3 regions of the Bradyrhizobium sp. 172 genome follow, and region 1 is predicted to be linked to each of the others. Evidence: predicted binding sites of a transcription regulator. Region 1 holds the regulator's gene; each other region holds the start of a gene.
What was found. The regulator PhoB, encoded in region 1, activates phosphate uptake and scavenging genes when phosphate is short. The targets are predictions, from matches to a motif close to TGTCATNNANCTGTCAT.
Positions count from the first base shown of each region.

Region 2: phnC (phosphonate ABC transporter ATP-binding protein) is a predicted target of PhoB. The motif match lies at 1,232-1,248, and genes of this name have one in related genera.
Region 3: IVB07_RS13325 (UDP-2,3-diacylglucosamine diphosphatase) is a predicted target of PhoB. The motif match lies at 1,122-1,138, and genes of this name have one in related genera.

Region 1 covers NZ_CP064701.1:7,669,135-7,672,406, reverse strand. The annotation lists gene phoU (phosphate signaling complex protein PhoU) at 1-710, shown strand, start outside; gene phoB (phosphate regulon transcriptional regulator PhoB) at 733-1,440, shown strand; gene IVB07_RS36365 (GcrA family cell cycle regulator) at 1,679-2,191, opposite strand; gene IVB07_RS36360 (aspartate aminotransferase family protein) at 2,647-3,272, shown strand, end outside.
Region 2 covers NZ_CP064701.1:682,101-685,372, reverse strand. The annotation lists gene phnD (phosphonate ABC transporter substrate-binding protein) at 1-237, opposite strand, end outside; gene phnC (phosphonate ABC transporter ATP-binding protein) at 301-1,110, opposite strand; gene IVB07_RS03105 (acetyltransferase) at 1,294-1,953, shown strand; gene IVB07_RS03100 (alpha-D-ribose 1-methylphosphonate 5-triphosphate diphosphatase) at 1,950-3,143, shown strand; gene IVB07_RS03095 (DUF1045 domain-containing protein) at 3,162-3,272, shown strand, end outside.
Region 3 covers NZ_CP064701.1:2,806,166-2,809,437, reverse strand. The annotation lists gene IVB07_RS13330 (glycosyltransferase family 1 protein) at 1-274, opposite strand, end outside; gene IVB07_RS13325 (UDP-2,3-diacylglucosamine diphosphatase) at 286-1,098, opposite strand; gene thiD (bifunctional hydroxymethylpyrimidine kinase/phosphomethylpyrimidine kinase) at 1,305-2,105, opposite strand; gene IVB07_RS13315 (Lrp/AsnC family transcriptional regulator) at 2,235-2,480, shown strand; gene IVB07_RS13310 (cytochrome c) at 2,505-3,272, opposite strand, start outside.

The sequences.
Region 1 (3,272 bases):
CTGAACATACCGCAAAGGCTTTCGACACCGACCTCCAGGAACTCACTCGCCTGGTCGCCGAGATGGGCGGCATCGCCGAGCGCATGATCGTCGAGTCCGTCGACGCGCTGATCCGCCGCGACGTCCCGCTCGGCCAGCGCGTCGTCGCCATCGACACCGAGCTCGACGCGCTGCAGAAGCGCATCGAGGAGCGTGCGGTGCTCACCATCGCCCGCCGCCAGCCGATGGCGGTCGATCTGCGCGAGATCGTCGGCGCCATGCGCGTCGCGACCGATCTCGAGCGCATCGGCGACCTCGCCAAGAACATGGGCAAGCGCGTCGCGGCGCTGGAGACGGACTTCCATCCGCTCAAGCTGTTCCGCGGCCTCGAGCACATGACCGACCTCGTGCAGCAGCAGGTCAAGTCGGTGCTGGACGCCTATGCCGCGCATGATTTGCCGGCGGCGATGGCGGTGTGGAAGGGCGACGAGGAAGTCGACGCCATCTGCACCTCGCTGTTCCGCGAACTCCTCACCTACATGATGGAGGATCCGCGCAATATCTCGTTCTGCATCCATCTGATGTTCTGCGCCAAGAACATCGAGCGGATCGGCGACCACGCCACCAATATCGCCGAGACCGTGTTCTACATGATCGAGGGCCAGGCGATCACCGACAAGCGGCCGAAGGGCGACATGACGACCTTTGCCAACACGGTACCGAACACCTGAAGACTTAAGGAGCGACGACCCGATGGGCGCACGCATTATGGTGGTTGAGGACGAGGAAGCCCTGACCGAGCTTCTCCGCTACAACCTCGAAGGCGACGGCTATGACGTCGAGACGGTGATGCGCGGCGACGACGCCGACACCCGCCTCAAGGAGCACATCCCCGATCTGATCGTGCTCGACTGGATGCTGCCGGGCCTGTCAGGCATCGAATTGTGCCGGCGGCTTCGCACCCGTCCCGAGACCAAGCAGCTCCCGATCATCATGCTCACCGCGCGCGGCGAGGAGAGCGAGCGGGTGCGGGGTCTTGCGACCGGCGCCGACGATTACATCGTCAAGCCGTTCTCGGTGCCGGAGCTGCTGGCGCGCGTGAAAGGCCTGCTGCGGCGCGCGAGCCCGGAGCGCCTCGCCACCGTCCTTGCTTTTGGCGACATCGAGCTCGACCGTGACAAGCGCCGCGTGGCGCGCTCGGGCCGGCCGATCGATCTCGGTCCGACCGAATATCGCCTGCTGGAGTTCTTCCTGGAGCATCCGGGACGGGTGTTCTCGCGCGAGCAGCTGCTCGACAGCGTCTGGGGCCGCGACATCTATATCGACGAGCGCACCGTCGACGTGCATATCGGCCGCCTGCGCAAGCTGCTCAATCTCGGCCGCGAGCAGGACCCGATCCGCACCGTCCGCGGCGCCGGCTACGCGCTGGATGATCGCTTCGCGAAGGCGGAGCAGGTGTAGGGTTGCAGGCTTGTTTGTTGGCGAGCTGTCCCTGCATTCTCAGCCGTCGTCCCGGACAAGCGAGCGAAGCGAGCGCTGATCCGGGACCCATAACCACCGAACGTGGTTTGGCGAAGACTCGGAGTGACCCCTTCCGCACGATTATTGCGTGCTCGGAGTATGGGTCCCGGCCCCCCGTGCGCAATTGCGCACTAGGCCGGGACGACACTGAAATTGTTGAACTGTCTTCGCGTGACGACTAACGGGGACCCGGCTTTACCGGTGCGCGGCGCCGATCCGACGCGGGCTGGTACGCAACGCGCGAGTGCTGGGCGCAATAGGGCAGTCCGGACAGCGCCCTTCCACCGCAGAAGAAGAAGTCCGGGCTCGAGGGATCGCCGACCGGCCAGTGGCAGGTCGCCTCGTTCAATTCCAGCAGCGACAGCCGCTGGCTCATCGGCACCACGTTGTCGTAGGTGACCGGATCCGGCTCAGCCTCGACCTCGAAGGCCTGCGCCAGCGCGGTGTTGCCGCGCGAGATCGGGCGGCTCACCCGCATCATGTGCTGCGCGGGGCGCGCCTTGCGCGGCCGCGGCGCTGCCGATGATGGGCTCTTGGCGCGGCCCGAAAGGCCGAGCCTGTGCACTTTGCCGATCACGGCATTGCGGGTCACATTGCCGAGCTCCGCCGCGATCTGGCTGGCCGAAAGTCCGGCCTCCCAGAGCTTTTTCAGCTGCTCGACGCGATCATCGGACCAGGTCAAAACCGTCATTGCACCCTTTCCCTCGCTGCGCGCCAGCCATCCTGGGGCCTCGCAGCGAATGCCTAAGCCTTCAAAAACCCGTGCCGCCAGAATCCCTTAAGGCTCGCCGGGCGCGTCTTGAACGCCCGAACGTTTACGCCGGTACATAAGGACTTAAAGATCAGAACCACTGCACGAGATGTCGTATCTGACAATCCAAACGCTACAATATGGCGTGACTCCCGCGCAAGAGTCCGCCGACTCGCTTCCACATGTTCCGTGGCCAAATCCCTCTAAATCGGCACCGCAAGACTACGGATTCAGCGTTTCGCGAGGCTTTCCGGGCGGCATTGACACCCGTTTCACCAGGCCTAAGATAGTCGCACGTGCCGCCCTCAAGAGGCGGCACGTTTCGTTTTCCGGGCCGGTCGATGGTGCGTTGCGCAATGCACGCTCACTCCGTCCGCAACATTCAAGTGACCATCATGACTAACAGCGCAGCGCCGCATTTGCTCCCCGTTTTCGCCAGGTCCGACCTTGGTTTCGAGCGTGGCGAAGGCTGCTGGCTGATCGCGACCAATGGCGAGCGCTATCTCGATTTCACCTCCGGGGTGGCGGTGAATGCGCTCGGCCATGCCCATCCGGCGCTGGTCGCGGCGTTGCAGGAGCAGGCCACCAAGCTCTGGCACATGTCGAATCTGTTCCAGAGCCCGGACGGCGAAAAGCTCGCCGCGCGCCTGTGCAATGAAAGTTTCGCGGATTTCGTGTTCTTCTGCAATTCCGGCGCCGAAGCGCTGGAATGCGTGATCAAGGTCGTGCGCCGTTATCACGCCGCAAAGGGTCATCCCGACCGCTATCGCATGATCACCTTCGAAGGCGCCTTCCATGGCCGCACGCTGGCGACGCTGGCCGCAACGGGATCGGCAAAATATCTCGAAGGTTTCGGCCCTCCGATGGAGGGCTTCGACCAGGTTGCGCATGGCGATCTCGATGCCGTGAAAAAGGCAATCGGTCCGCAGACCGCCGGCATCCTGATCGAGCCGATCCAGGGCGAGGGCGGTGTGCGTTCGGCAACGCCCGCCTTCCTGAGGGCGTTGCGCCAGCTCTGCGA
Region 2 (3,272 bases), 1.2 Mb from region 1:
CTGGCCTTCGATTACGGCAGCGTAGTCGTTGGCGATGCGCAGCGTGACTTTCACGCCCAATTCCCTGGAGAGATAGCTCATGAACGGCGCCCAGCGCTCGGTCACGCCCGAGGCGTTTTCCGCCGGAATGACCGCGAAGGTCAGCTCGGGATATTTGGCTTTCCAGTCTTCGGCGGAGGCCGAAGTCGTCAACGCGAGCGCGGCGGCGCCGGCGAGAATCAATCTGCGAGTAATCATGATAGCCTCTTCATTGGTTGAGGTCGGTTGACGCAAAATTGGTAAGTCCTGATGCGGCGCAGCTCAGGCGGCGGCCGCCGTTCCAAGCGCCGGAATGCCCTGTCGCACCGGTGCAGGCGTGCCGCCCATGACTTCGGCGGCTTCGAGATCGTAGAGCTCGCGCGCCACGTGGTCGGTCAACTCGGCCGGCGCGCCGTCGAACACCACGCGGCCCTGCGCCATGCCAATCAGGCGGTCGCAATAGCTGCGCGCCAGGTCGAGCGAATGCAGATTGCAGAGCACCGTGATGCCGAAGTGCTTGTTGATGCGCAGCAGCGCATCCATGACGATCTTGGTGTTGCGCGGATCGAGCGAGGCGATCGGCTCGTCGGCGAGGATGATGTCGGGCTGCTGCACCAGCGCGCGGGCAATCGCGACGCGCTGCTGCTGGCCGCCGGAGAGCTGATCGGCGCGCTGGGCCGCGAGCGGGGCAATGTCGAACTGTTCGAGCGCGGACATCGCCAGCGCCCTGTCCTGCTCGGGCCAGGTCTGCGACAGCGAGCGCCAGGCCGGCATCGTCGCAAGCCGTCCCATCAGGACGTTGGTGAGCACATCGAGCCGGCCCACCAGATTGAACTGCTGAAAGATCATCGCCGAGCGCGCCCGCCACTGCCGCAGCTCCTTGCCGCGCAGCGCCGTGACGTCGAGGCCGTCGAACAGGATGCGGCCCTGTGCAGGGGTCGCGAGACGGTTGATGGTGCGCAGCAGGGTCGACTTGCCGGCGCCGGAGCGTCCGATCACGCCGACGAAGCCGCCGGGAGAGACTTGAAACGAGGCGTCGTCCACCGCGGCTTTCACGCCGAAGCGACACGTCAGACCTTCAACCACCAGCATGCAGGGCTCCAGAGTAGCTGGGACCCACCGCTAACGCCGGCGCTTGACACTTGTGTGACACGGACGTTGCGGTGCGGCGATCCTACACACCTCATCTCCTGTTCATCCCCTGTCATGGCGTCGTCATGACATTGTCATCAAGCCGCTCGAAGAGAAACGCCCGCCCTCTCGTTCGGATTCAACATGGCCGCCAAAGCTCTTTCGGTCCAGCCGACTGTCGATCCCTCCGCGAAGCTGCACGACGCCAGGCTTGGGGCCTACACCGAGGTCGGCGCGCGCACGATGCTGCACGAGGTGACGATGGGGGATTACTCCTATGTCGTGAACGACGCCCAGATCACCTACACCACCATCGGAAAATTCTGCTCGATCGCGGCGATGACACGGATCAATCCGGGCAATCACCCGATGCAACGCGCCACGCAGGCGCACTTCACCTATCGTTCGAGCGCCTATTTCGAAGGCGAGAGCGACGACACGGAATTCTTCGACTGGCGGCGCCAGCATCACGTCCATATCGGCCATGACGTCTGGATCGGCCATGGCGCGATCGTTCTGCCGGGCCGCAACATCGGCACCGGCGCGGTGATCGCGGCCGGCGCCATCGTCACCAAGGACGTTCCGGCCTACACCATCGTCGCCGGCAATCCGGCGCGCATCGTGCGCCGGCGGTTCTCGGAAGAGGTTGCGGGGCGGCTTGCGAGGCTCGCTTGGTGGGACTGGGATCACGACAAGTTGCGTGAAGCCCTGCCCAATTTCCGCAAGCTCGGGATTGAGGATTTCCTCACGGCATACGAAGCAGGGGCACCCTCTTCTGCCAGCAAACGAAGCGCGGTCGCGTGACAGACATATTCCTCGAGGGCGGGCGGGCCCTGATCGGCTCCGAGTTCGCCGAAACGTCGCTTCTCGTGTCCGGAACGGACATCGCAGAGATCAATGCCTCGCGCAGCCGGGCGCGGCTGGCGATCAAGGCGCGCGATCTGCTGGTCCTGCCGGGCATCGTCGATCTGCATGGCGATGCCTTCGAGCGACAGATGATGCCGCGCGCCGGGGTCGATTTCCCGATCGACGTCGCGCTCGCCGACAGCGACCGCCAGGCGATCAGCAACGGCATCACCACGGTTTTTCACGCCACGACCTGTTCGTGGGAGCCGGGCCTGCGCAGCGCCGGCAATGCGCGCAGCCTGATGGAGGCGATCGAACGGCAGCGCCCGCAATTCGCCGCCGACACCCGCTTTCACCTGCGCCACGAGACCTACAATCTCGACGCCGAAACCGAGATCAGCCAATGGCTCACTGAGGGCCGCGTCGACCTGTTCGCCTTCAACGACCACATGGACGGCACGGTTGGGGACATGGCCAAGCCGCGCAAGCGCAATCGCATGGTGGAGCGCACCGGCCTGTCGAGCGAGGAATTCGACCGGCTGGTCGGACACATAATGTCCCGCGCCGCGGATGTGCCGGCTTCCGTGTCACGGCTGGCCGCGACGGCCCGCGCCGCCGACGTGCGGATGCTCTCGCACGATGATGCGACGCCGGCGATGCGCGAAGGCTTTCGCGCCATGGGCGTGGCGATTGCGGAGTTTCCGATCAACGAGGAGACAGCGCGGGCGGCAGCAAGCCACGGTGACGCCATCGTCTACGGCGCGCCGAACGTCGTGCGCGGAGGCAGCCACACGGGCTGGACCAGGGCATCCGACATGATCGCCAAAGGGCTCTGCTCGGTTCTGGCCTCGGACTACTACTATCCCGCGCAGCTGCTCGCTGCGTTCCGGCTCGCCGCCGATGGCGTGCTGCCGCTGACCGAGGCCTGGAATCTGGTCTCCGCCGCGCCCGCGCGCGCGACCGGTCTTGCAGATCGCGGCGTGCTCGCGGAAGGCCGGCGCGCGGACATTCTGCTGGTCGACGACAGCATGCCGCTGCGGCCGCGGCTGATCGCCGTGATATCAGGCGGCAAGCTCGTGCATCTCACCGAGGCGACGCGGTTGCTTGGCATGCCAGCTACCCCGCGCCAAGCTGTCGCCGCGGCATAAACCCGCTATGCTCGGACGATGACGAGTTTCCCCCGCTACGCGATCTATTTTGCCGCAGGCAGCGACAGCGCGCTCACCCGCTTCGGCGCGGAGTTGCTCGGCTACGATGCCTATACCGGCAACGAGCTG
Region 3 (3,272 bases), 3.3 Mb from region 1:
AATAGCGGCGGACCATCAGGCCGATCGGCCCCTCCGTCGCGATGTGGATGCTGTCCGGGCGCGCCTCTTCGATCAGCTTCGCGATTCTGCCCGGGCGCGGCATGGCCACCCGCACGTCCCGATAGCTCGGCATCGCAAAGGTGCGGAACGATTGCGGCGTCAGGAACGAGAATTCGACGTCGAGACTTTTCGCGGCGTCGGCAAGCTTGGTCAGCGTCCGAACCACACCGTTGACTTGCGGGTGCCAGGCGTCGGTCGCGACCAGGATGCGCATCAGGCTGCCTTTCATGCAGCTCTGGCTGCGACCTGCGGGACCTGTGCCGGCTTCTCGGCCTGGTCCGCCCAGGTGATGATCTCGAAATGGCCCTCGTCGTGCTCGACCAGCGCCGTGCAGCTCTCGACCCAGTCGCCGCAATTCATGTAGCGGATGCCGCCCTCGTCGCGGATCACCGCGTAATGGATGTGGCCGCAGATCACCCCGTCGGCATCGTGGCGTCGCGCCTCGGCGGCGAGCGCCTGCTCGAACGCGCCAATATAGTTGACGGCGTTCTTGACCTTCTGCTTGGCCCATTGCGACAGCGACCAATACGGCACCTTGAACATGCGCCGGAAGAAGTTGACGAAGCGATTGAGCTGAATCGCGAAATCGTAGGCCTTGTCGCCGAGATGGGCGAGCCAGCGTGCGTTCTGCACCACGAGGTCGAAGATGTCGCCATGGATGACGAGATACCGCTTGCCGTCCGCGCCGGTGTGGACGGTGTTCTCGACCACGTCGATGCCGCCGAAATGCGTGCCGTAATAGTTGCGCAGGAACTCGTCGTGATTGCCGGGGATGTAGATGACCTTGGCGCCCTTGCGCGCCTTGCGCAAAAGCTTCTGGACGAGGTCGTTATGCGATTGCGGCCAATGCCAGCTCGATTTCAGCGCCCAGCCGTCGACGATATCGCCGACGAGATAGATCGTGTCGGCATCATGGAAACGCAGGAAATCGAGCAGAAGATCGGCTTGAGAACCGCGGGCTCCGAGATGAACGTCGGAGATGAACAACGTGCGAAAGCGCCGCTCCGGGCTCTCGTCACTCACATCGTAACTTCCCATGCGCCAGCCTGTAACAATGTCCCGTGACAGGGGGATGACCAATCGAACCTTTGAGGCACCCTCAGATACGAATCGCGCTTGCCTCGCCCACCCCGCGAATATCAGTCGCATGCGACAATCAGGCGACATGGCGTCGCGGCAGCCTCCGCAAGAACCCGGAGCTGCATGGCGGGAGGGACTAGCGGTGGCGCGCTCGCGACCGGCGTTCAGTAAAATTTATGGAAATGATGGATCGGGCCGTGTCCGTGGCCGACGCTGAAGCGGTCGGCGGCGGCGATCGCCGCGCTGATCCAGGTCTTGGCGTTGCGCACGGCGCGCTCGAGATCTTCGCCTCTGGCGAGCCCTGCGGCGACCGCCGAGGACAGCGAGCAGCCGGTGCCATGGGTGTTGCTTGTGGCAACGCGCGGCGCGGCGAGCGCGATCGTGGTGCTGGCATCGACGAGATAATCGATACTCTCGGCGCCCTCGCCGTGGCCGCCCTTGATCAGGACCGCACGACTGCCGAGCGCCAGCAGCCGGCGCCCCTGGCTTTCGATCTCGGCCTCGCTGGCCGCGACCGGCTCGTCGAGCAGAGCCGCGGCCTCGGGCAGATTGGGTGTGATCACCGAGGCCAGCGGCATCAGCTTGATGCGCAGGGCATCGACGGCATCGGACGCGAGCAGGCGATCGCCCGACGTCGCCACCATCACGGGATCGAGCACGATATGCCCGGGCGCCCAGCGCGACAGCGCGGCCGCGATCGCATCGATGCTGGCGGCTTGCGCCACCATGCCGATCTTGACCGCGCCGACCTCGAGATCGGAAAACACCGCGTCGATCTGCGCGGTGACGAATTCGGCGGGCACGGCGTGAATGCCGGTGACGCCGCGGGTGTTCTGCGCCGTCAGCGCCGTGATGGCGGAAGCGCCAAAAACGCCGAGCGCGGCAAAGGTCTTCAGGTCGGCCTGGATGCCGGCGCCTCCGCTCGAATCGGAGCCGGCAATGGTCAGCGCTACGGGTGTCGTCATGGGGCGCTCTTCAGCGTTTTCGAAGCCATGGCCCGTCCTAGCGCGCCTCTCCCAGCCCAGCAAGTTCGCTTGCTAAATCCGGCCGGGTTTGGCCTATTAGCCGTCAGATATGCTTTCGGAGTGACCGCGATGGTTCCCTTTTTCGTCCAGATCAAATGCAAGCTCGGCCAATCCTATGTGGTCGCCAATGCGCTTGCCGAAGCCGAGATCGCCTCCGAGATCTATTCCACGGCCGGGCAATACGACCTGCTGGTGAAGTTTTACGTCGACAACGACACCGATATCGGCCACTTCGTCAACGAGAAGGTGCAGGTGCTGCCCGGCATCCAGGACACCCTCACCATCATCACCTTCAAGGCGTTTGGCGCGAGTTGACCGTCCGAAAAAGGGCAGGCCCGATCAGGTGCCGCCCTCCTTGCGCTTGGGACGCGGCGGACCGTCCACCGGCGGCAGCGATTTGAGATAGTCCGCCATCGCCGCGAGATCGTCGTCCGGCAGTTGCGAGGTGTTCTTGATCACCCGCGTCATCGCGCCGCCGACGCTGTCGCCGTCGGGCAATTCGCCGGTCTTCAGGAAATAGGCAATATCCTTCGCGCTCCACTCGCCAAGGCCCTTCTGGGTGATGTTGGGCACCCATCCCTCGCCTTCCGGATTGGGGCCTCCAGCGAAGCGTTGTGCGGCGGTGATGCCGCCAAGCGCGTTGCGCGGGCTGTGGCATTCCGCGCAATGGCCAAAACTGTCGACGAGATAGGCGCCGCGATTCCACTGCGGTGACTTCGCGCTGTCGGGGACGAAGGGCTTGTCGTCCAGAAATAAGAATTTCCAGATGCCGACGTTGCGCCGGATGTTGAACGGAAAGGGCACGTCGTGGTCGCGCACCTTGCCTGCGACGGCCGGCAGCGTTTTCAGGTACGCAAAGAGATCGAGCACGTCCTCGCGCCTGGCGTGCTGATAGGACGTGTAAGGAAAGGCCGGAAAATAATGCTGTCCGTCGGGCGAGACTCCGTGCATCACCGCGTTGACGAATTCGGCCTCGCTCCATTTGCCGATGCCATCGGTCGGATCGGACGAGATGTTCGGCGCATAGAACGTTCCGAACGGCGACTTGATCGCGACGCCGCCGCCAAGCCTGAGACGATCGGGCTGGTCGGGGACGGCATGGCATGA